2 regions of the Paenarthrobacter sp. TE4293 genome follow, and region 2 is predicted to be linked to the other one. Evidence: predicted binding sites of a transcription regulator. Region 2 holds the regulator's gene; the other holds the start of a gene.
The links. The regulator HrcA, encoded in region 2, represses chaperone genes, less so after heat shock. The targets are predictions, from matches to a motif close to TTNGCACTCGNNNNNNNCGAGTGCNAA.

Region 1: the regulator HrcA is predicted to act here: its motif matches at 15,321-15,347, upstream of QF015_RS06355 (FmdB family zinc ribbon protein).

What each region holds. Positions count from the first base shown of each region.
Region 1 covers NZ_JBNJRY010000003.1:890-20,942, reverse strand. Annotated here, with positions in the region: gene guaB (IMP dehydrogenase) at 1-158, shown strand, start outside; gene QF015_RS06405 (ABC transporter ATP-binding protein) at 254-2,131, shown strand; gene QF015_RS06400 (hypothetical protein) at 2,135-2,785, opposite strand; gene QF015_RS06395 (GuaB3 family IMP dehydrogenase-related protein) at 3,014-4,150, shown strand; gene QF015_RS06390 (glycerol-3-phosphate dehydrogenase/oxidase) at 4,279-6,033, shown strand; gene QF015_RS06385 (PTS sugar transporter subunit IIA) at 6,082-6,570, shown strand; gene QF015_RS06380 (SURF1 family protein) at 6,712-7,581, shown strand; gene QF015_RS06375 (DUF3817 domain-containing protein) at 7,578-8,078, shown strand; gene guaA (glutamine-hydrolyzing GMP synthase) at 8,186-9,775, shown strand; gene QF015_RS06365 (AAA family ATPase) at 9,941-14,092, shown strand; gene QF015_RS06360 (RcpC/CpaB family pilus assembly protein) at 14,119-14,919, opposite strand; gene QF015_RS06355 (FmdB family zinc ribbon protein) at 14,991-15,257, opposite strand; gene QF015_RS06350 (5-formyltetrahydrofolate cyclo-ligase) at 15,394-16,029, opposite strand; gene galU (UTP--glucose-1-phosphate uridylyltransferase GalU) at 16,128-17,063, shown strand; gene QF015_RS06340 (GNAT family N-acetyltransferase) at 17,069-17,680, shown strand; gene QF015_RS06335 (hypothetical protein) at 17,826-18,710, shown strand; gene QF015_RS06330 (SDR family oxidoreductase) at 18,717-19,517, shown strand; tRNA gene QF015_RS06325 (tRNA-Ala) at 19,555-19,627, shown strand; gene QF015_RS06320 (SipW-dependent-type signal peptide-containing protein) at 19,676-20,053, opposite strand, start outside.
Region 2 covers NZ_JBNJRY010000001.1:187,349-196,605, reverse strand. Annotated here, with positions in the region: gene QF015_RS00955 (PhoH family protein) at 1-453, opposite strand, end outside; gene QF015_RS00950 (GerMN domain-containing protein) at 876-1,748, shown strand; gene QF015_RS00945 (16S rRNA (uracil(1498)-N(3))-methyltransferase) at 1,801-2,565, opposite strand; gene dnaJ (molecular chaperone DnaJ) at 2,568-3,695, opposite strand; gene hrcA (heat-inducible transcriptional repressor HrcA) at 3,746-4,753, opposite strand; gene QF015_RS00930 (DUF3097 domain-containing protein) at 4,985-5,836, shown strand; gene QF015_RS00925 (DUF4870 domain-containing protein) at 5,956-6,369, shown strand; gene hemW (radical SAM family heme chaperone HemW) at 6,370-7,599, opposite strand; gene lepA (translation elongation factor 4) at 7,600-9,257, opposite strand, start outside.

The sequences.
Region 1 (20,053 bases), on a different contig from region 2:
GCGGCCTCCGCCAGACCATGTTCTACACCGGTGCTCCCACCATTCCCGAGCTCAAGGCGCGCGGCAAGTTTGTCCGCATCACCCCTGCCGGCCTGAAGGAATCGCACCCGCACGACATCCAGATGACCGTCGAGGCGCCGAACTACGGTTCCCGCTGATCGGTCTGAACAGTTCCCCGCGGAGTCATCTCCGCGGGGAACCTTTGTTTAAGCGGTCCAGCAGAAATGCCGGCCCATGAGAATAGGCTGGGGTCATGTCTGAAAAGTCCGCGCAACCGCGGCACCCGGAGTCCGTCCGGCTGAAGTCGACGCCGCCCCGCAAGTTGGCGCTGCGTCCTTACGCACGCGCCGTCGGGCAAGTCCTGAAGGTCAGCTTCAAAGCGTCGCCCGTCGCGGTGGTCATGAAGGTGCTTGGCTCGCTGATCTCCGCAACGCTTCCCTTGGTCACCACCTATTTTGCGGCCCTGACCACCACCGCCCTCGCGGCCGGTTATGCCGGGGACCCCGACGCCGGTCCGCAGGCGATCCTGTACGTCATCATCACCGCGGCGCTGGGGTTGTTCTGGGGTGCTTTCAGCAGCGTCGACCGCTACATCCAGCAGCTCATGAGCTTCAAAGTCGGCGCGATCGTGGGGGACATGATGTACCAGCGATTCCTGGCCCTGGAATTCTGGCGCTATGACGACAAGGAGACGGTGGACCTCTACGACCGTGCCAAACGGTTTTCCGACTCCTACGCCCGTGTGCTGGACCGGATAGCAGCGATCTTCACCCAGTTGGTGTCCGTCATCCTCGCCATCGGTGCGCTCGTCCTGGTCAGTTGGTGGATCGCCGTCATTGTCCTGGTGGCGATCGTGCCCAGCGTGTATCTGCAGTTCAAACTCTCCCGTGAGCAAATCGCGCACTGGAACACCCAGGTGGATTCGCGGCGGCAACGCCGGATGATCGAGCAGAACCTGTTGAGGCCACAGCACATTGCCGAGATGCGCCTGTACGGAATCGTGGGCTACCTTATGGACCTCCGGTCACGGCTCCGGGATGCCGACGAACGGCGGCGACTCGATTTCCAGAAGCGGTACATTCCCAAACAGCTGGCCGCGGACGCCCTCCAGTACGGCGCCGAGGTGGTGTCCCTGATCTGGGTTGTCGGCCAGATCATCGCGAGGGCCCAGCCTGTGGGCCAGTTCCTCTATGTACAGCAGATCGTGAGCCGGGCGCTGTCAACGGCCAACAACCTTGTTTCTTCCTTGAGTTCCATTGACGAGGACCTCGCCAACCTCAAGGATTATGAGCTCTTCATGGCACTACCTGTGCCCAGCGGCAACGAACAACCCCTGGCTGCATCGCCCCGGACGGTGGAACTCAGGGATATCCGTTTCAGTTACACCGGCAGCGATATCGAGGTCATCAAGGGGATATCGATGACCATCAAGGCCGGCCAGCATATTGCGATCGTGGGCGAGAATGGCGCAGGCAAGTCCACGCTCATTCGTATCCTGGCGGGCCTGTACCGTCCCGATTCGGGCCAGGTATTGCTGGACGGCGTCGACCTTGCCGGCATTGATGTCACCAGCTGGCACCGGCACCTCGCTGTGCTGAGCCAGGAGTTCCTGAAGTACGAGTTTGCTACCGCGGCGGAGAATATCTACCTCGGCGACGTGGACCAGCCACGGGACGATGACCGTATCCGGAGGGCAGCCTCCGATGCCGAGGCCATGGAATTCATCAACAAGCTGCCCAACGGCCTGGAAAACCACGTCAGCAACTGGATGGAGGATCCCCGCGGGCGCAAGGGCAGTGGCCTGTCCGGCGGGCAATGGCAGCGGCTGGCGATGGCACGCAACTTCTACCGCGATGCCTCGTTCATGGTCATGGACGAACCCACCTCCGCCATTGACGCCCTCGCTGAGCACCGCATCTTCACCCGGCTTTTCGCCGACAGAAGCAGCACCATCATCGCCATCAGCCACCGCCTTGCCACCATCGAGAAAGCCGACATTGTCTACATGCTGGAGGACGGCCGCATCGCGGAGCAGGGGACACACAAGGAGTTGGTGGCGTTGAGGGGACGCTACTTCCGGATGTTCGAGTCCCAGCTCTCCGTTGACGAGACGAGCCAGAATACGCCCTGAGATTTAGAGGGGGCCGTACCCGGCATCGCCATAGGGGTCACGCCAGGTGGCAAGGTCCTGTTCCAGAAGCGCCCGGAAGCGGGGATCATGTGCGGCCTTGCTGCGGAGTGATTCCCGGGACCGGCCCATGATGGTGGCCGGGACGATGATCGCGGCCACGAGGAGGCAGATCATGAACGCAAGGACCGTGGCCAACGTCAGCAGGGCAGCGGGATCCTGCCAGTTCGATGGTTTAGCCACGAGGGCGAACAGCCCTGTGAAGGCAATCAGGACGAAGCCCACGAAGGAAAGAGCTCCCCGCAGGCTCCCTGGCCCACGATTAACGTAGGCCCGGATTGTTCGAGGCAAACGGTCCCGCACCCGCGCGTAGAAGACGCAGCTGAGCACGGTGATCGCCGCACCGGGAAGGCTGAGGGAGGGGACAGGCGCCAACGTGCCGAGCCGAATGGCGAGGAAGGCGCCCAGGAGAACGAGGAATACGCCGACCCCGATTCCGGCAGCCCAGGCGCCCATCAGGGAGCCGCGCGCGCCGGCGAGTTCACGCAGGCGGGAGCGCGCACTGGACGGAGTGATGGCCGAGAGCTCCGGGGAAAGCCAATAGTCCAGAGGGTGCGAAGAATAGGGGAGCGGAGCGGGGCCAGTCCGATAGCTCATCCGGGGTACGGCTCCAACGCAATGACAGCAAGGAGCTCTTGGCCGGTGTTGGCCGACACCTGAAGTTCATCGTCCTGAGTGGTCATTGCTGCCTTCCCCTAAGCGGTTTGTGTCCAGTTTAGGAAGCGGCTTGATCAGGTGGGACATCCACCGGGGTCATTCGCACACTTTGTGAAGTGTTTATCTGTCGAATCGGGGTTCTGGGAGGGGTCCAGTAAAGTAAGAGCCGTGACTTATGAGATTGAGATTGGCCGTGGCAAGCGTGGGCGTCGTGCCTACTCCCTGGATGACATCGCGATCGTCCCGAACCGCCGGACGCGTGACCCGAAGGACGTCTCTGTCTCCTGGCAGATCGACGCCTACAAGTTCGACACTCCCGTGATCGCCGCTCCCATGGACTCCGTGATGTCCCCGGACACAGCAATCGCGTTCGGCCGCCTCGGTGGCCTTGGCGTCCTGGATCTCGAAGGCCTGTGGACCCGCTACGAGGACCCGCAGAAGGTACTCGATGAGATCGCCGACCTGGCTGATGAGACCAGCAGCCCGGCCGTCACCCGACGCATGCAGGACCTCTACCAGGCGCCCGTCCAGCCGGAACTCATCAGTTCCCGCCTCGCCGAGATCCGCGCCGCAGGCGTTACGGTGGCCGGCTCCCTGACCCCGCAGCGCACCCAGGAACACTACAAGACCGTGGTGGCTGCCGGCGTCGACATCTTTGTGATCCGTGGAACCACGGTATCGGCCGAGCACGTCTCCAAGAACCACGAACCCCTGAACCTCAAGCAGTTCATTTATGAACTCGACGTCCCCGTGATCGTGGGCGGTGCAGCAGGTTACACGCCTGCCCTGCACCTCATGCGCACCGGCGCAGCTGGTGTCCTGGTGGGCTTCGGTGGCGGTGCAACCACTACCACCCGCCGTGCCCTGGGCATCCATTCGCCCATGGCGTCGGCGATCTCCGACGTCGCTGCGGCACGCCGCGACTACATGGATGAGTCCGGTGGCCGCTACGTCCACGTTATTGCCGACGGCGGCATGGGCAGCTCGGGCGACATCGTCAAGGCCATCGCCATGGGCGCCGACGCCGTCATGCTCGGCAGTGCCCTGGCACGCGCTGAAGAAGCTCCTGGCCGCGGCTGGCACTGGGGTCCGGAAGCGCACCACCTGGAAACACCCCGCGGCGACCGCGTCAACGTCGGTACTGTCGGTCCGCTGGAAGAGGTCCTCTTCGGACCCGGCCACCACACCGACGGCACCTCCAACCTCATCGGTGCCCTGCGCCGTTCCATGGCAACCACCGGCTACTCGGACCTCAAGGAGTTCCAGCGGGTCGACGTCGTGGTCTCGCCCTACGCCGGAAACTGATTGGACGCCGCCCTGTGATGAGCCGGCAGGTCCTGCCGCTTGAGCGTCTGTGACTGTTGCCCTGCCCAAGGCGGCGGGCAGCAAGTAGGGTAGGGGACTACCAGCTGTTGCGTTTGAGGAGGGGTCCGATGAGCAATGTCGCAGGCGGTCCACAGGCGAGTTCCCCGGGAGCACTGAGCCCGGAATCCCGTGCCGCATCGATCGAAGTCCTGAAAGCCACCGCGGAAGCCGGTAAGGAGCTCGACATCCTGATCGTCGGCGGCGGCGTGGTGGGGGCCGGTGCAGCCCTCGATGCCGTCACCCGCGGCCTCTCGGTAGGCATCGTTGAAGCCCGGGACTGGGCGTCGGGCACCTCGTCACGGTCCTCCAAGCTCATCCACGGCGGACTCAGGTATTTGGAGATGCTCGACTTCGGCCTGGTCCAGGAGGCACTCCAGGAGCGCGGCCTGCTGATCCAGCAGATCGCACCCCACCTGGTGCGCCCCGTGCCGTTCCTCTACCCGCTGACGCACCGGTTCTGGGAACGTCCCTACGTCGGCGCGGGCATCATGCTGTACGACACCCTGGGCCTGACCTCCGGGCACAGCCGCGGGGTTCCCATGCACAAACACCTGTTCAAGCGTGGAACGCTGCGGGCGGCGCCCAGCCTGAAGGATGACGCGTTCGTGGGGTCGATCCGGTACTACGACGCACAAGTGGACGACGCCCGCCTGGTGGTCAACGTGGTCCGAACCGCAGCCCACTATGGCGCCCACGCTGCCAACCGCCTGCGCGTCGTGGACTTCCTCCGCGAGGGGGAACGCGTGGTGGGTGCGAAGCTCGAAAACCAGGAAGACGGCGATGTCTTCGAAGTACGGGCAAAGCAAGTGGTCAATGCCACCGGAGTCTGGACGGACGAAACACAGGCCATGGTCACGGACCGTGGCCAGCTCAAGGTCCGGGCCTCCAAGGGCATCCACTTGGTGGTGCCGCGCGACCGTTTCCAGTCCACTGTGGGTCTGATCCTGCGTACCGAAAAATCAGTGCTTTTCGTGATTCCCTGGGGCCGTCACTGGATCATCGGCACCACCGATACCGACTGGACGTTGGACAAGGCCCATCCCGCAGCCTCGAGCAAGGACATCGACTACGTCCTGGAGCACGTCAACAAGGTGCTTAAGCGCCCACTGACCAGGGAAGACGTGGAAGGGGTCTACGCCGGTCTTCGGCCGCTGCTGGCAGGCGAGAACGATTCCACTGCCAAGCTCTCGCGGGAGCACGTGGTGGCCCATCCTGTTCCTGGTCTCGTGGTGGTTGCCGGCGGCAAATACACTACCTACCGGGTCATGGCCAAGGACGCCGTGGACGAGGCAACCAGGGCCATGGACGAACGAGTTCCGCCCAGCTGCACCGAGACCATTCCCTTGCTTGGCGCAGAAGGCTTCAAAGCGGCCTGGAACCGACGGGGCCGTTCAGCGGAGCAGGCCGGCGTCCACGTGGCGCGGGTGGAGCACCTCCTGAACCGTTACGGGTCCATGACCCCGGAAGTGCTGGAGTTGATCTCCCAGCGTCCGGAATTGGGTGAGCCCCTGCCTGGTGCCGACGATTATCTTGCTGCGGAAGTCGTCTATGCGACCACCCACGAGGGCGCCCGGCACGTGCACGACGTTTTGACGCGCCGAACGCGGATTTCCATCGAATCGTGGGACCGGGGTGTGTCTGCCCTGCCCGTAGTAGCTAAGCTGATGGGAGAAATCCTTGGCTGGAGCGAGACTCAGCGCGAAAGCGAAATCAAGCACTACCTGGCACGCGTGGAAGCTGAACGGCTCAGTCAGCAGCAGCCCGACGACGAATCGGCGGATGCCGCGCGCATGGGAGTGGATGACATCGTTCCCCTTCGCTGACCAGCTCAGGAACATGCGGCCGGAAGGCCACACTGGAGGGAACACGACTTGGCTGAACCACTTGACCGGTATGACGCGGAACTGACCACCCCGGACACCGTCATTCTTGAACTTGTCGCCGAGGACAAGACCGACGCCGCTGCCCAGCTGGCCCATAAGCTTCACGATGCCGGCAGGATCACCAACCTTGAAGGATTCCTGGAGCAAGTACACTCCCGGGAACACCAGCTGGCCACAGGGCTTCCCGGTGGCATTGGCCTTCCGCATGCGCGCAGTGAATTCGTGGACAGGATTTCCATTGCGGTGGGCGTGACCAAATTCGGCCATGCCCTGGACTTCGGGGCAACCGACGGTCCTGCAACGTTGATCCTCCTCATTGCCACTCCCGCCAGTTCCTTCTCCGACCACCTCGAGGTCCTGGCCACCCTGGCCCGTTCGCTGTCCAAAGAGTCCTTCCGGGAGTCCCTCCGCCGGGCCCACGACCCCGAGGTCATTTCCGAGCTCATCAACTCCAGCCTGGTGTTCTTCGACCACTGAGATTGGGGCAGGCCCCTGCGTGTCGACTTCGTCGCCAAGCAGTGTCCCTGCTGCCCCACTCCGGGGCAGGCTCTTTCGTGTACAGGGCAGGCCCTTTGCCTCGTTTCGTTGTTCTACAGCCGGACGAAGTACGGTTAAGGGGTGTTGAAAACCGCGTTGAAACCCCGCTGGATCGCAGGACTGGTCTTTGCGCTTCTGCTGTCCGCGGTGTTCGTGCTGCTCAGTCAGTGGCAGCTCAGCCGGTCCGCCCAGCACGAGCCTCCCGCGCCGTCGAGCATCGAAGAAGTGAAACCGCTGGTGGACGTCCTCCAACCGGGCCAGTTCTTCCCCGGTTCGGTCTCGGACCAGATGGTCACCGCCACAGGAACGTACGATCCCGGCAAGCAGGTCCTCGTGGAGGGCCGCCTGCACAACAACCAAAAAGGCTTCTGGATCGTCTCTGCCTTCGCCGTCGACAACGCTCCGGCGCTGAGCGGTGTTGCCGCCTCGCCCCAAACGTGGATCCCCGTGGCGCGGGGCTGGGTTGCCGATGCCGCCCAAGCCGGGCCGCCGCCGTCGGGAACCATTACCTTGACCGGTCGCCTCATCCCTTCTGAAGCGCCCGTTCCAAACGTCGACGCCGGTCCAGGACGCGCGTCCGCCGTGTCCAGTGCCGAGCTCGTCAACACGTGGGAAGTTTCCAGCTACCCGGGGTTTGTTGCTGCGACGTCGGAAGTCTCCGGCGGCGTGACCATTCCCCTTGGCGATAACGTCCAGGCCCTCAACATCCCGCCCCAGCCGCCTGCAGAGCAGGTCAACTGGCTGAATCTCTTCTACGCCGTGGAATGGGTTGTCTTTGCGGGATTCTCCATCTTCATCTGGTGGCGGCTGGTCAAGGACGATTACCGGCGCGACCTTGAAGACGACGAATTCGACGACGAGTACGGGGATGAAGACGGGGACCCGCCGGTTACTCCCGTGGTTCCCGCAAAAACTACAAGCCCAGAGCCAGAACAAAAGGTGCAGCAATGATTGAGCCAAAACCGGCCATCCAGCCCGAGCAGTCAGGACCCAAACCGAAGAAGCGGCGCTTCGGCGGAACGGAAGCACAGATCCGTTCGGCGTTGAAGTTCTACAAAGTCATGGCCTACCTCACCGGTGCCATGCTGCTTCTGCTGTGTGCGGAACTGATCGCCCGCTACGGGTTCGGTGTTTCGCTCTTTGCCGGGGGCACGAGCGCGGTTACAGGCCAGCCGTTCGGTTTCGGCTTCGCGGAATCCGAGCCCAAAGGCGTCATCGGCGGGTTCAACATCTCCACGTCGGTGCTGATCGTCCACGGTTGGATGTACGTGGTGTACCTGGTGTCGAACTTCCGCCTGTGGTCGCTGATGCGCTGGCCTTTCTCCAAAATGGTCCTCTTGGCCCTGGGCGGTGTGGTCCCGCTTCTGTCCTTCATCGTGGAGAAGAAATTCCACGCGCAGGTCGAAGCGGAACTTGCCGCCAACCCGCAAGCGTCCAAGCGCTACTAGGAACTGATGGCATCCCAGTGTGAGATGCCTAACTGCAAGGCCCGTTTAGGCCCTTGGCCGCCCTCGTCAACGTGCACCGGGGCGGCCCGGCAAAGTAGTCTTGTCTGGTGACTACTCCCACCGCACCCCAAACTTCCCAGAAGCCGGTGCTGGTTGTTGACTACGGTGCCCAGTACGCGCAGCTGATTGCCCGCCGCGTCCGTGAAGCGAATGTGTATTCGGAAATCGTTCCGCATACCTTCACCACCGAGCAGCTTCTGGCCAAGAACCCGGCAGCCATCATTCTTTCCGGCGGACCCTCCAGCGTCTACGCTGAGGGCGCGCCGTTCGTGGGCGCTGACCTCTTTGAGGCCGGCGTTCCCGTTTTCGGCATCTGCTACGGATTCCAGGCCATGGCGAATGCCTTGGGTGGGAAAGTGGCCCAGACCGGTTTGCGGGAGTACGGCGCCACCGAAGCCCTCCTGGTGGGCGACGCACGCTCCATCCTCGACGGCGTCCCGGCGTCGCAGAACACCTGGATGAGCCACGGTGACTCCGTTCACGAGGCGCCCGAGGGCTTCGAGGTGCTCGCGACCACGGCCGGAGCCCCAGTGGCTGCCTTCGCCAACGATGAGAAGCGCCTCTTCGGTGTGCAGTGGCACCCGGAAGTGAAGCACTCCGTTCTTGGCCAGCATGTCCTGGAGAACTTCCTGTTCAAGGGAGCGGGCCTGAGCCCCAACTGGACCACGGGCAACATCCTCGAAGAGCAGGTGGAACGCATCCGCCAGCAGATCGGTGACTCCAAGGTCATTTGCGGTCTCTCCGGTGGCGTGGACTCCGCAGTCGCGGCTGCTCTGGTGCAGCGCGCGGTCGGCGATCAGCTGACCTGTGTCTTCGTGGACCACGGCCTCCTTCGGGAAGGCGAAGCCGAGCAGGTTGAACGTGACTTCGTGGCCGCAACAGGTGTCAACCTGTACGTTGCGAACGAACAGGAACGCTTCCTGTCGGCGCTTGCCGGCGTCAGCGATCCCGAAACCAAGCGCAAGATCATTGGCCGGGAGTTTATTCGCGCCTTCGAGGAAGCGGAGCGGGCCATCATCGCCCAGGCCGCGGCCGACGGCGAGAAAATCAAATTCCTGGTTCAAGGCACCCTGTATCCGGATGTCGTCGAATCCGGTGGTGGCGAGGGCGCTGCAAACATCAAGAGCCACCACAACGTGGGTGGGCTTCCGGAGGACCTGCAGTTCGAGCTTGTCGAGCCGCTGCGGGCCCTGTTCAAGGACGAAGTCCGGGCAGTCGGTGCCCAGCTTGGCCTGCCGCAGGAAATTGTTGGCCGCCAGCCGTTCCCGGGCCCCGGCCTGGGTATCCGCATCGTGGGGGAAGTGACCAAGGAACGCCTGGACCTCCTGCGTAAGGCAGACGCCATTGCCCGTGCCGAGCTCACGGCTGCAGGGCTGGATAACGACGTTTGGCAGATGCCGGTGGTCCTGCTCGCTGATGTCCGCAGCGTCGGTGTTCAGGGCGATGGCCGCACTTACGGCCACCCGATTGTGCTCCGTCCGGTGTCTTCCGAAGACGCCATGACGGCGGACTGGTCGCGGTTGCCCTACGACCTCCTGGCCCGGATCTCCAACCGCATCACCAATGAGGTTGATGGAGTGAACCGCGTGGTGCTGGACGTGACCAGCAAGCCACCGGGAACCATCGAGTGGGAATAGCATTCTGAGTGGCCGGCCTCCTCTGGGAGGCCGGCCACTTTGCTTGCGCCATCAGGGCGGTCCTGACCGTCGAAATCGGCAGGCACCTGTGAAATGACGGCGAATTTCGCATCGGGACAGCGTTGCGGAGCGGGCTGGAAGGGTATTCCCGCTACCCTCGAAGGTATGCCGGTATGGTCCAAGGCGTCTAAAGCTAGTACAGAAAAGAAGGCAGAAGTTGTGTCAGTAGGTCAAGGCCAGGAAGAGGGCTCCGAAGAGCTCCGTAAATGGCTGTCTGGTCTTAAGCCCGTCACCGGGGCGGACACGATGCTGCGCTTCGTCAAAACGCCCGAAGGCGCCATTGACCTCAGCAATGCGCACCCCTCGGGACTGGCGCAGTTGCTCGCAGGCCGCAGAACACGCCTGTCCACCCTGATCAGGGACCGGCAACAATACTTGGTGGCGGCGCGGGCAGCACGCAACATCAGGTCCAAGATCTTCGAGCTGAGCAACGACCGTGGTATCGAGGCCGGATATTTGTCCGCCGGTACTGTTGTGTGGACCTCCGCCGTCGGCGGTAAACCCCAGCGGGTGTCGGCGCCGGTGATGCTCACGTCCATCATCTTGACGGTCCGCCCTGGCGAAGACGACTTCGAACTCCAGCTCACCGAACAGGCACGGATGAACCCTGCCCTGGTACGCCACCTCAAATCAGTCCACGGCATCGTTTTCGACGTCAATGCAGTGGCCCGCATGGCTTACAATACGGCAAGGTTCGACCCCCAGCCGGTCCTGGACCGCCTCTCCACGCTCGTCCAGCCGATTCACGGCGCCGAGGTGGAGTTCAACCTGCTGGTCACCACCCTGGCTGACCTCTCAGGCAACCTCGATGATCCGTGGATCAATATGAACAACCCCACGGTCGCCGCGCTGTCCATGGCTGCAAACGGTGCCGACATCGAGCCGGAAACCGTCAAGGCGGGCCGGTTCCCGAGCCTGGACCTCCGTGACCCGGCAGATGAGCTCCTCCTGCTCGACGCCGACACGGACCAGCAGTACGTGGTCGATGCCGTTCGCGCCGGGGATTCGCTGGTTGTCAGCACCCCACCTGGAAGCGGTCAGACCCAAACGGCCATCAATGCCATCGGCGCACTGGTCTTCGAAGGCAAATCCGTTCTGGTGGTAGGGGACAGGCAGTCCAGCCTCGCGGGACTTTCCGCCCATCTGGAATCGCTGGGCCTGGACTCCATGCTCTTCCGCCCGGGCAACGGGACTACTCCGCAGCAGCTCAAGGGCCAGTTGGTCCGCGCCATCATGCGCAATGAGAAAGCGCTCGAACCTCAACTGGGCAATCTGCACCAGACGCTGACCGGGCACCGGCACGCGCTGATGGACCACGTCGCATCACTGCACAACGTCCGTGAACGGTGGGGTTGCTCGCCGTACCAGGCCATGCAGTCGCTGGCGGAGTTGACGTCCATCCACCCCGCGCCTTCCACGACGGTTCGTCTGAAGCGCAGCGTCCTGGACAACATTAAGGACCGGGAAGAACTCGCAGGCCGCCTGCGTCGGGCGGCTGAACTGGGCAGCTTCAGCCGGGCATCCACGTCCAGCCCCTGGTACGGAGCGCGCTTGGTCACCCGTAAGGAGACCGAGGAAGCCCAGCAGCTTGTGCGCTTGGCGGAAGAGAAGCTTCCCGTCCTGCGGGATCGCATGAAGCAGGTGTCCGATCACGCAGAAATCAGGCTGGGGGACACCTTCACGGAGTGGGGTGCGCAGCTTGAACTGTTGATTGCCGTCCGGGAGAGCCTGGATAAGTTCACTCCCGACATCTTTGACAGGCCGGTGCACGACCTCATCTCTGCTACCGCCAGCTCCGCCTGGCGTCGGGAGCGGAATCTGGAGATGCCCTCCATGCAGCGCTCCCGCTTGCGCCGCGTAGCCAAGGAATATGTGCGGCCCGGTGTCCACATCGCCGACCTCCACAGCTCCCTGGTCCTGGTCCAGGAGCAGCGTGCATTGTGGGCCGGCTACGCCACTACCCAGCGCCACCCTGCTGTGCCGTCCGGGCTTGCCGACCTTGGTGCGCTCTACAGGGAACTTGATGGAGAGCTGCATCGGCTCGGTGCCGCCCTGGAGCACACCAGTGCCGGTGGCTCCCTCCACGGGACACCGTACCTGGAGCTGATGGAGCGGTTGGAACGGCTTGTCGCAGACACCGACACGCTGGAGACCCTCCCTGAGCGCACCCTGCTGATCGAGGAAATGCGCGAGCATGGTCTTGGCGAGCTTCTTGCGGACCTGGCTGCCCGCGAAGTCCCGGCCGCCTCCGTGGCCGCTGAACTTGACCTTGCCTGGTGGCAGTCCGCTTTGGAAGCCATGATCAGCGGCGACGACTACCTTGCCATGTCCGATGGCGATTCGTTGCGCCGCCTGGAGGCCGAATTCCGGCTGGCGGACCAGGCCCACATCGCCAGTGGTGCCGCGCGTCTTCGGTGGCAGTTGGCACAGAAATGGCGTCAGGGCTTGCTCGAACACCCGAGGCAGGCGGAATTGCTGCGTGCCTTGCTGAAGGACGGGCGCGTAACGCTGCCGGCCCTGAGCGCCCAGGCGCCGGACCTTGTACCCCTGCTGGTTCCGGTGTGGTCCGTGAGCCCGTACCTCCTCACTGGTGTTCTTCCGGCAGAGCAAAAGTTCGACGCCGTCGTGGTGATTGATGCTGAATCCACGTCCCTCCAGGCGGTGCTTCCTGCCATCGCCCGGGCGAAGCAGGTGGTGGCGTTCGGGGATGCGAAGATCGCCCATGCGCGGACGTTCAGCGTTGCCGTGGAACCTCCGGTGGCCGGCGTGGCCAGCCACGAGAATGTGGACAGCGCTTTCAAAGCACTGGCACGGGTCCTTCCCACGTGGCAGCTGAACTGGGTTTACCGCGCGGTGGACGAGGACCTGATTCTCCAACTGAGCAAGAATTACTACGAGGGTGGCCTGAAGCGCCTGCCTGACGGCAACTCGGTAACGGGCCTGGACCGTTCGATCGTGGTGGAGTACATTCCTGATGGCACCGGTCTTCCGGGGGCGGACCATGAGGGCGTGGAGTCTGTTACGGCCGAGGTCAACCGTGTGGTGGACCTCGTCTTCGAACATGCCAGGCTCCGCCCCCGCACGTCCCTTGCGGTTGTCACGGCAAGTTTGCGCCATGCGGCCCGTATCGGTGAGGCCATCAGGCTCCAACTGCCGAACCATCCGTTGCTGTCCACGTTCTTCGGAGCCGGCCCCGAGTCGTTCCGCGTGGTGGACCTTGAGCGGGCCCAGGGCCTGGTGAGGGACCACGTCATCTTCTCTCTTGGCTATGGTCGTACGCCCCACGGCCGGGCACTTCACTCGTTCGGTCCACTGTCCACCGAAGGTGGCCGGAACCGGTTCGCCTTGGCGATGACCCGTGCCCGGCGATCCATGCATGTCCTGAGTTGCTTCCGCCCCGAGGACCTCGACCTCGATCGTCTGGCCCATGGTGCGGTGGACTTCTATGAGCTTCTGGACCGGGAGCTCTCCGGTAACAGCAATCTCGGGACGCCTGCTTCCCGGGCAGTTGCCAGTGAGCAAGCCCTCGGCGAGGATCCCCTCGTGGCCGATCTTGGGGAGCGTTTGCGTGCCCGGGGAGCCCGTGTCTGGCATCTGTACGATGGCGTGCTGGATATTGCGGCTGCAGCTGATCCCGTCCACACGATAGGCCGGGAAGGCGCAGAGATCCCCACCCCCGTGGCGATCGAATCCGATGGAACCGAACGTTATCGGCGGATGAGCGTTCGCGAACGGAGCAGGCTGCGTCCGCAACTCCTGGAGCGCATGGGATGGCGCTACATGTCCCTGTGGACCATCGAGGTCTTTACCGACCCTTCGTCCTGTGCGGATCGCATCGGATCCTATTTGGGGCTGGAGAACCACATTCCCCGGTCGACGTCGCCGCAGCATGGTTTCCTGGACATGGATGTTGAACAATTGAGTGTGGACAAGGCCCAGCCGACGTTTACACCAAGCGCGGCACTTCAGGCGGTCGACCAGTCTGATGATGGTGAAGATGATGTTGAGAATGAGAAAGAAGCACCACTGATGGAACAGGCAACCGGTCCGGACAGCGGGGCCGAGGCAGAATCGGGAACATCGGAGAGCGACGTTGCCCCGGCATCGTCGGATTCCACGCCGACCGCTGCCAAGCCAGGCGTAAGCGGCATCCTTCCTACCAAAGCTGCGGAAGACGATCCCCGGCGGTGGGGCGATGACTCCGGCTACGACCATGAGCAGTGGCTGAAGGAGCAAAAGCCTCCACACTGGGGCTAAGCCGCCCACAGCTGGTGACCCGCTCGTCACCGGCTGACCAAAACAAAGAAAAGCTTGCCTTGCGTTGATGCGCCGGCAAGCTTTTCTGCTTGTTGGGGATCTGCAGCCACTACCACCAACCCTTCGGTGTCGCTTGTCCCGAGCCATTCGCCTGCCTTGCCACCGTGGGCAGAGGTCCAGAGCACAGGGACGGGACCGGCTAGAACTTGGCTTTCCCTGGATTCGTCGTAGGAGCCTGCCGCTGTGAGGACCACGGTGACCAACTGCCCGGGCGAGAGGAGCTGTATGGACGACGGGTCTGCCATCCGTAAGGGAACGGCCGCTGTGCCCACGGGCGCCCCGGTGAGCAGGCCTGGCCCGAGGAGATTAGACTCCGTGGGAATCTGTCCCTTGCTCAGGGGTGAAGCCAACTGACGGCCGGCAAAGGGGGCGCCGTCTGGAAGAGCTCCCGGGATGGCCAGGTCCGGCGGCACGTCTTGGAGGGTGAAATCGCTTTCGGCAAGGCTGGTGCCCGTTGGAAGATCACGCGCTGCGACCAGAACGCTGACCCGCTGCTCCGGAACCGGTGTCAGTTGTTGGACGGCGAGGCCGGCGGCCAGGCACAGCAGGAGGGCGACCGTAAGCCGGCGGTTCCTTGCAAGCCATGAAAGGAAGCTTCGTTTCCTGCGGGCTTGGGCGCCATGATCGTGGGACCGGTCGAATCTTCCAGCATGCTGGCGGCGAACAGCTGGGCGTCCTGAACGGGCGCGCGGAACCGGACGCCGGGCGACGGGGGATGCTGAGCCCTGAGCGCTGGCAAGGAGGGCCCTTCGTGACTGATGTGGCATGCCGCCACGTTAGCCAGAGCACCGGGCCGCAAAACAGCGGTCCGGTGCTCTATGTGGAAAAGGTGCTGAGGTTAGCTGGCTGCAGCTGCCGGTGCTGCAGCGGGGGCCGGTGACGCAGCGGCAGGGGCTGCCGGCGCGGCAGAAACAGTGCTGCCCTTGGCATCACGGGAATCCGTACGGTAGAAACCTGAGCCCTTGAAGACGACGCCGACGCTGTTGAACTTCTTGCGAAGGGCGCCCTTGCACTCGGGGCACTCCGTCAGGGAGCTGTCAGAGAAGGACTGGACGATGTCAAAGGCATGGTCACAGTCTTTGCAGGCGTATGCGTATGTGGGCACTGAGTTCCTCCTTCAGGACAAAGGTCAGGTCCTGTGCGGCGATGGCGAGGAGTTTTCCTCGCATTAGCAGTCGCAGGGCCTGAGTGCCAATTCTATCACCCGTCTACGCGGCACGCGCCAGTGCATGTGCCGGACCTCACCGGGCCGGCCGGCCTTCCCGGGTCGCAGCCGCCGCATTGTCCAGCCGGACCACGCCGGAGGGCGTCAGCACTTCCCGCACGGGGCGGTCGAACGGTTCGGCGGGAATCGAACCTGACGGCAACAGGTCGTCGTCGTACACCACCGCGATGGTGGGAGGCCGCTGGCCGGAAGCGTCGAGGCCCTGGAGGAGCCGGTCGTAGTAGCCGCCGCCCTGCCCGATCCGGTTGCCATCTCTATCCACGGCCGTGGCGGGCATGAAGATGCCCGCCGCGCCGGCCACGACGTCGCTTTCCAAACGCTCGCCCTCGGGTTCGTCGATGGGGGCGAAGGAGGAGCGGACAAACACGGTCGCAGGTGTCCAATAGACCCAGCTCAGTTGCCTGCCGGGTTCGCAGACGGGAAGCAGGACGCGGTGGCCGGCATCGTGCAGGGCATTGATCAGCGCCATGGTGGGCGGTTCAAAGGCGACGCCGACGTACACGGCAAAAGTGGCTGCGGTGTCCGACGAGGCCTCGGAGGCCCATGCCGTTCCGTGCTGTGCGATCGACCTGCCGGCGGCGGCGATTTGTTCGGGGGTGAGGGTCCGCCTCTGGAGGCGGCGATTGCTGCGGATGTCTTCCTTGGATGCCATTGATGTCCGATCCTGAGGTTTGCGTGGTGCCCGTACAACAGCAGCTGCTGCCCGGCGGTACGCAGAAATGTTCTTCCGGCACGGCGAGGGTTTAGCCGATGATGTATTCCTTCCGTTACATTAGTCCGGTGACTCTCGATAACAATGCTGTCCGTAAGGCCGTCATCCCCGCAGCGGGTCTTGGTACCCGGTTCCTGCCTGCCACAAAGGCAATGCCCAAGGAAATGCTGCCCGTGGTTGACAAGCCAGCCATCCAGTACGTCGTCGAAGAAGCGGTCAAGGTTGGCCTGCACGACGTCCTCATGATCACAGGGCGCAGCAAGCGCGCCCTTGAAGATCACTTCGACCGTGTGCCCGCGCTGGAAGCGACGCTGGCGGAAAAGGGCGACACCGCCAAGCTTGAGGCCATCCAGTCCGCCACCAACCTCGGTGACATCCACTACGTCCGCCAGGGCGACCCCAACGGTCTGGGCCACGCTGTCCTTCGTGCAAAGCAGCACGTCGGTCACGAGCCCTTTGCCGTACTCCTCGGCGATGACCTGATTGATGCCCGCGATAACCTCTTGAGCGACATGATCGCCGTCCAGCAGAAGACTGGCGGTTCCGTCGTTGCATTGATCGAAGTGGAGCCTTCCAAGATCAGCGCCTATGGTTGCGCCGACGTCGAAGAAATCGGCGAAGAAGGCTATGTCCGCATCAAGCAGCTCGTGGAAAAGCCGTCTCCGGAAGAAGCGCCATCCAACCTTGCTGTGATCGGCCGCTACGTACTGCACCCGGCAGTGTTCGATGTGCTGGAAAAGACCGAACCAGGCCGTGGTGGCGAAATCCAGCTGACGGACGCCCTTGAGGTTCTGGCAGCCGGTGAAGGTGAAGGCTATGGCGTGTACGGCGTTGTCTTCCGTGGCCGCCGCTACGACACCGGCGACAAACTCAGCTACCTCAAGGCCTGCATCGAACTGGCATGCGAACGCGAGGACCTCGGTCCTGAATTGCGTGAGTGGCTGCCGACCTTCACTGCCGCGCTCCCCAAGTAACTCCGGTGTACGGCTCTGCTATCTGGCCGGTGACGCTGGAAAGCGGAGACCTGCTTCTTCGCCCTATCCGATACCGCGACAAGCGGGAGTGGTCTGAAGTCCGTGCGCGGAACAGCGAATGGCTTGCTCCCTGGGAGGCGTCCAACCCGGCCCCGGGTGGGCGCCTGCCCAGTTACCGGCAGATGGTGGGCTCGCTGAACCAGCAAGCCCGCCAGTCCACAGCGTTGCCGTTTCTCATTGTCGAGCGGACCCCGGGATTCCGGGAACCGCTCATCGTGGGCCAACTGACCGTTTCTTCCATCATTTGGGGATCGGCCATGATGGCCACCCTGGGGTACTGGGTGGACAAGGAGCGGGCGGGCCATGGGATAGCTCCGACGGCGGTCGCCATGGCAACCGATCATTGCTTCAAGGTACTCGGCCTTCATCGCATGGAAATCAACATCAGGCCCGAAAACGCGCCCAGCCTGCGGGTTGTGGAGAAGCTCGGGTTCCGGGATGAAGGCTACCGGGAGCGGTACCTGCATATTAACGGCGAGTGGGCGGACCACCGTTCCTTCGCCTTGACGTCCGACGAAGTTCCAGAGGGTCTGCTGCGTCGGTGGCTCAGGGGATAAACGGGCAGGTCATCGGCCATTTTGACCGTATCTCCAGTCATTTGCGGACTCGCCGGCGACACACCGGCCGCAATGCCGCCGCGCCCGGTGATTTGCTTCTACGGTTTTGAATGTGGACTTCCCTCTCAGCAGCTCAGTGATACTCGTGGTCACTGTCGCGCTGTGGATGGTCTGGGTGGCGCCCTATGTTCTGCGGAACAGGCGCCAACAAGTCCAAACGGCCGCTGTTCCAGCAGAGGCCATCGACGACGAACCAGACGAACCGCAGGCCGGGGTGGTACTGACTTTGGCACCTCAGCAGGAGAAACCGATGGAGACCATGCACAGCAAAGCACCGGCGTCGCCCCAGGAATCCCGCGTGGCAGAGTCGTCCCTTGGGAAAGCACCTACCACTCCGTTCACCATCCGCTACGCCCGGCTCACACTGGCTTTGGCCGGCCTTGCCCTGTTGGTGACGGCGGCCGTTTCCGGTGTCTTGCTCCTTTTTGGGACCGGATCGGTCTGGTTGCCACTGGTTTCGCTCATCGGGGCTGTGCTCGCCGTCGTGACGCTGCGGAAGCTGGCCCTGAGGGACCTTCGCGAGCGTCGGGCACGCCGCGCAGCGCAGGCGGCGCCTATTCCGACACCGGCGCGCTACTTGCCGAAGGAACCGTCGGTTGAACCGAAGGAAACCACGGTTTTCGACGCCGAAGCCAGCAGTCGTGAAGCTACGCGCCTTTCTGCCGTTGAACTTCGCCAGGCCGCATTGGCGGTCGCGGTAGCCGCGGGAGACACCTCCGCCCAGGCAGCCCAGGACTCCAAGGGTTCCAGTTGGGAGCCTGTTGCAGTTCCCAAGCCCACCTATGTTGAAGCCGCCAAGGCTCCGCGGCCCGCGCCTGAACCCTTGGACCTCCCTGAGGCTCCCAAGCCGGTGGGCAAGCCTGTCCTGAAGCAAAGCGCTGAGCAGGCCGAGGCAGCGGTTGTGGCCTCCGCCAAGGGCCAGAGCGCATTGAGCAACCTGGATGACGTTCTCCAGCGCCGCCGCGCCTAAGGTGCCGTGACCAGCGTCTGCGTCGCGGGTGGTACAGGGCAGGTTGGTCGGGAAGTTGTTCGGCTCGCCGCTGCAGCGGGGCTAAAGGTCACCGCGCTGTCCCGGCACGTGCCGCCTCACGGCTCGCAGAGGCGCCACGACGGCGTAACTTACGTTCGGGGCGACGTCACCACAGGGGAGGGGCTGGCAGCCGCTTTGGAGGGCGCCGACGTCGTTATTGATTGCCTCGAAGGGCAGTTCGGTAAAGCCCAACGGAAATTCGCCGACGGCGGTGCCCGGCTTCTTGCGGCGGCCCACCGCGCCGGCGTCACCAAGGCTGTGGCGTTATCCATCATCAACTGTGACAAGAGCACCTACTCCTATTACGTTTCCAAGGCGGACAAGGAACGGAAGTATGCTGCTTCGGCGCTGGAGACTGTGGTGGTTCGGGCCACCCAGTTCCATGGCTTGGTGGCCATGGTCTTCGCCGCCGGCGCGAAAGTGCGGCTCATTCCTGTATTCAAGGGTGCGAGGTTTCAGTCCATCTCTCCGGAGGACGTTGCGGGGGCCTTGCTCGACGCGGCGCTGGAGGGACCTGGCCCGGAGCGGCACCGCTTGGGCACAGTGGGCGGCCCGGAGGTGCTCACCATGAGGCAGATGGCGGAGTCGTGGATGGCGGCTACAGGCTCCAAGGGCAGGATCGTGCAGGTGCGGTTACCCGGAGCGATGGGCGCCTTCCTGCGTGCCGGCAACAACCTGGTCCCCGAACAAAAGGATGGCACCGTGACGTTCGTGTCGTGGTTGGAAAAGCGCAGGGAAAGTTTGTAGCCTAGGGACACTGGCCAGGCCGTGAAGGACTGGTCCAGGGGCTATAGCTCAGTTGGTAGAGCGCTTCGTTCGCATCGAAGAGGTCAGGAGTTCGAATCTCCTTAGCTCCACATGTGGCCGGGTTTTTCGACCTTACGTGTTTGTGGCTGCTGCCCGCATCAGGGGCAGTTCAGTGTGCCAGTAAGGGGTTGGCCTACCCAGGAGTTAGTGGAGTTGGGGACTTTGTAGTAGCCGCGGATCTGGTAGGTCCAGGTCCCTGACAGGTTGCCCACGCTTTGGACACCTGAGCTGTAGGACTTCCCTGAAGCTTTGCTCATGTCCCCGGTGAACTGCACGACGCCGTCCGGGTCAATGATCTTCAGCTCGTGATAGTTGGCGTAGGCGACAGCGGTGAACGCGCCGACGCTGATCTTTGCCTGGCCGAACCAAAGAAAAGAATCACAGGACTTTGTCACGGTGAGCGTGGAGGCAACCGGCGCCGGGATCCGGGCCGCCGTGACGGCCATGGCGCCTGTCGCAGTGTCGTTGAACTTTGC
Region 2 (9,257 bases):
GTCAATGGCATCCACGTAGTTCTTCTGGTTCAGTGTTTTGGGCCGGATGGTCTTGCCCCTGCTGGACAGGATGTTGTGCGTCAGCACGTCGGCAGGGTTCTGTACTGACTGGGTCCTCAAGAGGGACACGAGTTGCTGGAGGATATCCGGGGTCACCACAGTCCCTTTGGCCACCAGCCCACGGACTTCTTCAAGAAGCCTCATGATGCGCGGTATGACGGTTGAGGGGCCGGTCATGGAAAGCTCGTTGCCACGGACGTGAAAATTGACGTCCTGGAACTGTTCCTCGATGAACCGCAGGGCTTCGTCGTGGCTGCCCAGCGAGTGAACCATCTGGTCGGAGTTATCGAACGTGACAACTTCCGTGCGCGTGCCCGGTAAGGTGTGCGGGAACTCGTTGGGCGGCTGGTTGCCGTTTCCGGTCCTGAGCCGCCCGTTCAAAGATTCACTCATAGTGCTGGCCGCCAGGCCTGTTCTCCTCCAGTTAGTCGCATAACGCTATCGATTCGACATTTGCGGTGGGCTTTCAGTGCCCGCCCCGATGCCGGAATGTCTCCAATCCTACGCCAGCCGGGCCGCCGATGAACCTCAGCGGGCCACCTCATTCCCATCTCCGGAGCGACGGCCCGATTTTGTCTCAACTCGGCATCGAGCCGGTATCAATCATGTTTCAGTTGGTGCCGGTCCCCGGAATCCCGACCGACCGCCGTCGACGATGTGCCAAGCTGGCATAGCGGGTGGAACGCAACCCCGCACCCAGCCACCCCAACGGCTGCGATTTACTTGCAAGGCAGGACAGGAAACCCATCAGGACATCAGCCAGCTACGCTCATGGCGCGAAGAAGCGGACCAGGTCCGCCATTGCCGTGCCCGCGATGCTCGCTGTCCTCCTCCTGACTGGTTGCATCGCCAATGGCGGGGGCACCGAGGCGAGCCCGGGTCCGCCGTCGTTGACCGTCCAGGAAGCCCCTGCGAGCAACGCCCCCCTGGAGACAACGCAGGCCTCCACCAAAATTCCCGTTTATTGGATTGGCCGGAGCAAGGAGGAGGTGTACCTCTACCGCGAGTTCAGGGACATCTCCGGCGACGGAAACCCTGTCACCACCGCACTGCGGATCATGATGGCGGAGAAGCCCTTGGATCACGACTTCTTCACCCCGTGGCAGGAACCGGCCAGCCTCGCCACGTCCATTTCGGGCAAGAACGTCATCACCGTCGATGTTTCCCGCGATGCCTTCAATTCGAACCTTGATGCCGGCATGGCACAGCGTGCCATTCAGCAGCTGGTCTACACGGCGACAGCCGCAGCCTCGTCCTCAGGCCTCATTAACTCCGGCCAGCAAATCCAAGTGGTAATCCTCGTCGATGGTCACAAGGACTACATGGCCTTCGGGCAGATACAACTGGGAGAGCCCATGGCCCGTGACGCGTCCTTGGTCGCGCCGGTGTGGATTATCGATCCCCAGGAAGACACCACCGTGTCTACCGGGTTGGTCAAGGTCAACGGGCGCAGTACTGACAGCTCGAAGCCCATTGCCTGGCAAATCCTGCAGGACAACGGCAAGGGCGAGAGGACGAGCCTCCTCACGGGCCAAACACAACCCACCGGCGAGCCCGGACAGTACGGCGTGTTCACCTTCGGTGCCACCTTGAAGTCCGGTCAATACGAACTGCGTGTATCGCAGGTGGATGAAGCCGGAAACACCATCGCAACGAGCACCGATACCCGCCTGTTCAAGGTCGGGTAGTTCTCAAGGTTGGATAGACCGCAAGGGTTGGCCGGTTTTGCCAGGCGGCCGGCTACCAGCGGCCCAGGATGTCGCTGGCGAGCACGACGGCGGCAGGTCCCGCCGTCGAGGACCGCAGGACGTGATGTCCCAGCAGTGCCGTCACTGCGCCGGCGTCACTGAGCCGGGTGACTTCACGGGGAGAAATGCCACCCTCCGGACCTACGATCAGCAAGACCTCCCGGGGAGCCCCGCCTTTCGACGCCCCAAAATCCTCCAAGACTGCCCGCAAAGGGTTCTTGGCATCCTCATGAAGGATGATCGCCAGGTCGACGTCGGCAACGGCTTTCGCCAAGGTCCCGGTGTCCACCATCGACCGAACGTCAGGAATCCACGCCCGCCGGGCTTGCTTGGCCGCAGCGGTTACCACGGACTCCCACTTCGCATGGGCTTTGAGGGCGCGGTCGCCTTTCCAGCGCACGATCGAACGCTCAGACTGCCACGGAAGCACCGCGTCGATGCCAAGTTCCGTGGCAGTCTCGATGGCAAGTTCGTCGCGGTCACCTTTGGCCAAAGCCTGGACAAGCACCAAACGGACGTCGGGTTGGTCCTCGAACACCACGTTGGATGCCGTCACCGTCAGCGTGCCAGGCCCGGCCTCGGCGACCGTGCCCGTCAGCCGCGCGCCGGAGCCATCAGCGATATCAACTGACTCTCCTACCGCAATGCGCTTGACGGTAACGGCATGCCGGGCCTCGGGCCCCTCCAGCACAAAGGTACCGCCTGGACTGATCTGATTAAGGCTGCCGGCCGGTGTGAAGAATACGGGGTTGCTCACCGCTACAGGTTACCGAGCTTGTCCCGCAGCTTGGCGAACATGCCACCACTGGCCACGAGCTTGCCCTCGGTGAACTGCTCCCCGCGTAGTTTGGCGAGCTGTTGCAGCAACTCTTCCTGGGCGGGGTCCAGCTTGGTCGGCGTTTCAACGTGCAGGTGCACCTTGAGGTCGCCACGACCGTAGCCACGGAGGTGGGTGACACCCAAGCCGCGGAGGGTGATGACTTCGCCGGACTGGGTACCGGCTTTTACATCAATGTCCTGGGCGCCGTCGAAGGTTTCCAACTGCAGCTCCGTGCCCAACGCCGCGGCCGTCATGGGCACGCTGAGGGTCGCGTGGAGGTCGTCACCTTCGCGCATGAACATGGAATCATTGTTGACCCGGATCTCCACGTAGAGATCACCGGAGGGGCCACCAGCGGGTCCTGCTTCACCTTGGCCGGACAACTGGATACGTGTACCGGTGGCGACGCCGGCAGGAACCTTGATGGTGAGGGAACGGCGGCTGCGGATGCGGCCCTGTCCATTGCACTCGTTGCAGGGGTCCTTGATAACGGTGCCGAAACCCTCACAGGAACCGCAAGGAGCGGTGGTCATGACCTGGCCCAGGATGGATCGAACAGCCCGCTGGACCTGGCCGCTGCCACCACAAATATCGCAACGCTCCGGCTGCGTGCCCGGGCGGCAGCAACTGCCGTCACAGGTGGGGCACGTGACTGCCGTATCAACTTCCAGCTTTTTGTTGACACCGAAAACAGCGTCCTTAAGGTCTATGCGGACGCTGATGAGGGCATCCTGTCCACGACGAACGCGGGACGCGGGACCGCCGTGGCCGCCCCCACCACCAAAGAACGTGTCAAAGATGTCCTGGAAGGCAAATCCCTGGCCGGAATATCCGCCGCCGTAGCCGTTGTCGGTTCCGTTTTCGTTGCCGGTGGCGTCGTAGACGCGGCGCTTCTGGGGGTCGGACAGGACCTCATAAGCATGGGTCACGGCCTTGAACTGCTCCGCGACATCCTCACCCGGGTTTACGTCCGGGTGGAGTTTCCGCGCCAACTTGCGGTACGCCTTTTTGATCTCTTCCCCGGTGGCTTCCGGCGAGACTCCCAAAACGTCATAGTGGCTGCTCAAAGTCGGTATCTCTTCCTTGTTGTACTGCGGATGTTTCCTCGGGCCGGCGTTCAGCCGCCGAGAATGCGTGAAAGGTAACGGGCCACGGCCCGGACTGCGGCCATGGTGGTGGGATAGTCCATGCGGGTTGGTCCGAGGATCCCCACCTTGGCGCCTGAGCCGTAACCGGTGGCCACCACCGAAGCTTCGGCCAAACCGTCGTAGGGATTCTCGCGGCCAATACTTACGGTGACACCGCGGGGGTCGTCCCCCATGTCGGACAACAACCGGAGCATGACAACTTGTTCCTCGAGGGCTTCCAGCACCGGGCCAATGCTCAAGGGGAAGTCCACGTTGGACCTGGCGAGATTGGCCGTGCCGGCCATCAGGATGCGCTCTTCACGGCTGGTATCACTCAGGGCCTGGAGCCCATTGGCCAAGGTTTGGGCCACGTTGCGCAGCTCCGGCGGGCACAGGGCAACCACCGAGGGAAGCACTTGAGGCAACAGGGCCAGTTGCGTCCCTGCGATGCTGCCCAGGAACCGGGACCTCAACAGCATCAGGGCCTCGTTGCCGACGTCCGAGCCGGTTTCGATGACTTTCTGGCCGACGCTGCCGGTGTCGGCAATCAGCACCACCAAAACCTGCTTGGGGGCCAACTGGACGAACTCCACGTGGCGTACCAGGGCGCGATTCGAGTGCGGATACTGCACGACGGCGACCTGGTTGGTCAGCTGCGACAGGAGCCGTACGGTGCGCTCGAGGATGTCATCGACGTCGTCAGGGCCTTCAAGCAGCGAGTGGATGGCCCTGCGCTCGGCAGCTGAGAGCGGCTTGACCTGGGAGATGCGGTCCACGAACAGGCGGTAGCCCTTGTCCGTCGGAATACGGCCGGCACTGGTGTGGGGCGCGGCGATGAGGCCTTCTTCTTCCAGCACAGCCATGTCGTTACGGATGGTGGCACTCGAAACACCAAGGTGGTGCCGCTCAACAAGGGCCTTCGATCCAACGGGCTCCCGTGAATGCACGTAGTCTTCAACGATGGCACGCAGCACTTCCAGCTTGCGTGGCTCACTCATTGCTCCACCTCCTGACGACTGCCATGGTCACTGCGACCGGGTCACCGCGGGATCCCTCCGGATCACCGCACTTAGCACTCAACATGCCCAAGTGCTAACCAGTCTAGTATGAGCCACCCCGTTGCTAGCATTGAAACAGCCCGCAGCGAACATCAGGCGCGGGATGCGGCCACCTGTCAAGCCACGCACTTCGTTCACGGCCCAAACCCAGCACCAAAAGATAGGAATTCCTTGGCTTTCGATCAGTGGGGTCCGCAGGATCTGTCAGCTCCTGCCAAACGGCAACTGCCCGAGGTCGCCGTCCAGCGCGGCATGGTGCTCGAGGACGTCCAATCGGGCTGGGTGGGCGAAGTTACCCGGGTTGAAAAAACCGGCGGCATGCACATCGTGTCCTTGGAAGACAGGCGGGGAAAAACGAAGTCGTTCCAGCTCGGCTTCGGCTTCCTGCTTGAGGGGCAGCCCATCCGCTTGATGCCTCCGGCGCCGCGGCAGTCAACGTCGGCCGTTCAGCCGAGGCGAACAGCATCTGGATCGGTGAAGGTCCAAGGGCAACGCGCCCAAGTGGCCAAGGCCAGCCGGATCTGGGTGGAAGGAAAGCACGACGCCGAACTCGTCGAGAAGGTCTGGGGCGACGATCTCCGCGTCGAAGGTATTGTCGTGGAGCCCTTGCACGGCGTCGATGACCTCAAGTCGGCAATACTGGCCTTCAATCCCGGTCCTGGCCGGCGCCTCGGCATTTTGGTGGACCATCTTGTGTCCGGCTCAAAAGAATCCCGCATCGCGGCTGACGCCATGACCGTCCCCGGAGCCGCGGGCAACGTCCTGATTGTTGGACACCCGTATGTCGACGTCTGGCAAGCCATCAGGCCCAAAGTGCTGGGCATCGAGGCCTGGCCGTCGGTCCCCCGCGGCGTCGACTGGAAGACCGGGATCTTGAGCGCCTTCGGATGGCCTCACGAGACCGCAGAGGACATCGGCCTGGGCTGGCAGCGGCTCCTTGGCGCTGTACGCAGTTACGCCGATCTTGAGGCCTCCTTGCTGGGCCGGGTGGAGGAAGTCATTGATTTCCTCACAGTTCCCTGAGCTGCACCCCACAGCAACAGCAACCACGTGTCATCGTGGCGTTTGTCCCGGGAAGCCCGCCAGGGCCGGTATTCTGGGACAGCAACACCGCAGCATCTATACAGCAAAGGGAACACACAGTGGCAGAGAACGCTCCTGAAGAACCGGGCAGCGCCGCAGGCCAGCCCCAGTACCATGGCGCGCCTGCAAATGCGTTGCCACTGACCGCCAGCGAGGACAGGCAGTGGGCCACTTTGGCGCACTTCGGCGGCATTTTGGGGTGCCTGCCTTCACTCCTGATCTACCTGATCTTCCGTGACCGCGGACCTTTCACGGCGCAGGAGTCCAAGGAAGCGCTGAACTTCACCCTGCCTCCCACCATCGCCGCAGTTTTGGCGAACATTTTGGTTCTGCTGCCCGTCGTGGGCAACATCTTCGCGGTGATCGCCACCGGCATCTGGGTCGCACTGACGTGCTTCTCCGTCTCTGCCGGAATCCGGGTCAACCATGGCCAGCCGCACCGCTACAAGCTCAACCTGCGCTGGATTAAGTAGCTAGTCGGGAAGGATCCTGCGCACCACGGCGTCAGCCAGCAGGCGGCCCTTCAGCGTCAGGATCAGACGACCCTTGAAGGCCTGCACGGGATCCACAAGTTCGTCGGCAATCAATCCGGCCATGGCATGACGCCCAATCGCGTCCAAGGCATCCACCGACAATCCGGTACCCAGCCGCGCTTCAAGCATGATGCGCTCCACTTCCCGGGTTTCGGCGTCGAGGGTTTCCCGGCCTGCCGCCGGCGAACTTCCTGCGCCCAACCTTCCTGCATAGGCAGTGGGGTGTTTGACGTTCCACCATCGGACACCTCCCACGTGGGAGTGCGCTCCGGGGCCGATGCCCCACCAGTCATCACCACGCCAGTAGGCCAGGTTGTGCCGGCAGGCTTGGTCCGGTGTGCGGGACCAGTTGCTGACCTCGTACCAGCTCAGACCGGCTTCGGAGATCATTTTATCGGCCATTTCGTATTTGGCGGCGTGATCGTCGTCGTCAATTCCAGGCACTTCACCGCGGCGGATCTGGGCAGCCAACTTGGTGCCATCTTCGACGATCAGCGCGTAGGCGCTGATGTGGTCAGGTTCGTAGGAAAGTGCCGTCTCCAAAGACAACCGCCAATCCGCCATGGACTCCCCCGGCGTTCCGTAGATGAGATCCAGGCTGACGGCGAGTCCAGCTTCCCGCGCCCATTGCACAACGAGTGGCACGCGGCTTGGCGTATGCGTGCGGTCCAGCACTTTCAGAACATGGGGCACGGCCGACTGCATGCCGAACGAGACCCTGGTGAAGCCGGCGTCTGCCAGCACTTTCAGGGACTGGGGTGTGACGGAATCGGGATTGGCTTCGGTGGTCACCTCGGCGCCGGGTTCAAGTCCCCACTGCTTGACGGCGGCCCGCAGGATCCGTGCCAAGTCCTCCGCTGGGAGGAGCGTTGGAGTACCGCCGCCAAAGAAGACCGTGCTGAGGGGCCGCCGGGGCACACCGGACGCGTCAAGCGCCACTCCCGCGAAATCCAGCTCGGAAATGGCGGTTGAGGCATAGGCGTCCTGCGACGCACCGCCACCCAGTTCCGTGGCCGTATAGGTGTTGAAATCGCAGTAGCCGCAACGAACGGCGCAAAACGGGATGTGAACGTAGAGCCCGAACTTGCGATGCTCGACGCCGGCCAGCACCTGCGGCGGAAGTATTCCGTCCGCAGGCGCCGGGTCGCCCAAAGGTAGGACGCTTGGCATTTACTTCTTGGCCTTGTCCTTGGACTCGTCAGTGGTCAGGGCTGCAATGAATGCTTCCTGCGGCACCTCCACGCGACCCACCATCTTCATGCGCTTCTTGCCTTCCTTCTGCTTTTCAAGCAGTTTGCGCTTACGGGTGATGTCACCGCCGTAGCACTTGGCAAGAACGTCCTTGCGGATGGCCCGGATGCTCTCGCGGGCAATAATGCGCGATCCGATGGCGGCCTGGATAGGCACTTCGAACTGTTGCCTCGGAATAAGCTCGCGAAGCTTACCGGTCATCATCACACCGTAGGCGTAGGCCTTGTCGCGGTGTGTGATGGCGCTGAAAGCATCCACTTGTTCACCCTGCAGGAGGATGTCCACCTTGACCAGGTCGGCGACCTGTTCGCCGTCGGCCTTCCAGTCCAGCGAGGCGTAGCCACGCGTCTTGGACTTCAGCAGATCGAAGAAGTCGAAGACGATTTCGGCCAGCGGAATCCAGTAGCGGAGCTCCACCCGGTCTTCAGACAGGTAGTCCATGCCGCGCATCTGGCCGCGGCGGCTCTGGCAGAGTTCCATGATGGACCCAACAAACTCGTTGGGCGCCAGGATGGTTGCAGATACCATCGGCTCGCGGACCTCTGAGATCTTGCCCGTGGGGTACTCGCTGGGGTTGGTGACGTGGATGACCTTCTTGTCCTCAAGGGTCACCTCATACTCCACGTTGGGAGCGGTGGAGATGAGGTCCAGGTTGTACTCCCGCTCCAAGCGCTCACGCGTGATCTCAAGGTGAAGCAAACCAAGGAATCCAACGCGGAAACCGAAGCCCAGTGCCGCAGACGTCTCGGGTTCGTAAACCAGTGCGGCGTCGTTAAGCATCAGCTTCTCGAGAGCATCGCGGAGAACCGGGTAGTCCGTGCCGTCCAGCGGGTAAAGGCCTGAGAACACCATCGGCTTGGCGTCGGCGTAGCCGCTGAGCGACTCCGATGCCGGCTTGGCCAGGTTGGTGACTGTATCGCCGACCTTGGATTGGCGGACGTCCTTCACCCCGGTGATCAGGTAGCCCACCTCGCCAACGCCCAAGCCCTTGGACGGCGTGGGCTCTGGAGAGCTGACACCAATCTCCAGGAGCTCGTGCGTTGCCCTGGTGGACATCATTTGGATGCGTTCGCGCGGGTGGAGCATGCCGTCCACCACGCGGACGTAGGTGACCACGCCGCGGTAGGTGTCATAGACAGAGTCGAAAATCATGGCGCGGGCCGGAGCATCGGGATCGCCTACGGGGGCAGGGAGGTCGCGGACGATCTTATCCAGCAACGCCTCCACGCCGACACCGGTCTTCCCGGAAACCTTGAGGACGTCCTCGGGGTCGCCACCAATCAGGTTGGCAAGCTCGGCCGCGTATTTCTCGGGCTGGGCGGCCGGGAGATCGATCTTGTTCAGCACAGGAATGATGGTGAGGTTGTTTTCCATCGCCAAGTACAGGTTGGCGAGTGTCTGGGCCTCAATGCCCTGGGCTGCATCCACCAGCAGCACTGCGCCTTCACAGGCAGCCAGCGAGCGGGAGACCTCGTAGGTGAAGTCAACGTGGCCGGGAGTATCGATCATGTTCAGCGCGTAGCTGTTGCCATCGAGTTCCCACGGCATGCGAACCGCCTGGGACTTGATGGTGATGC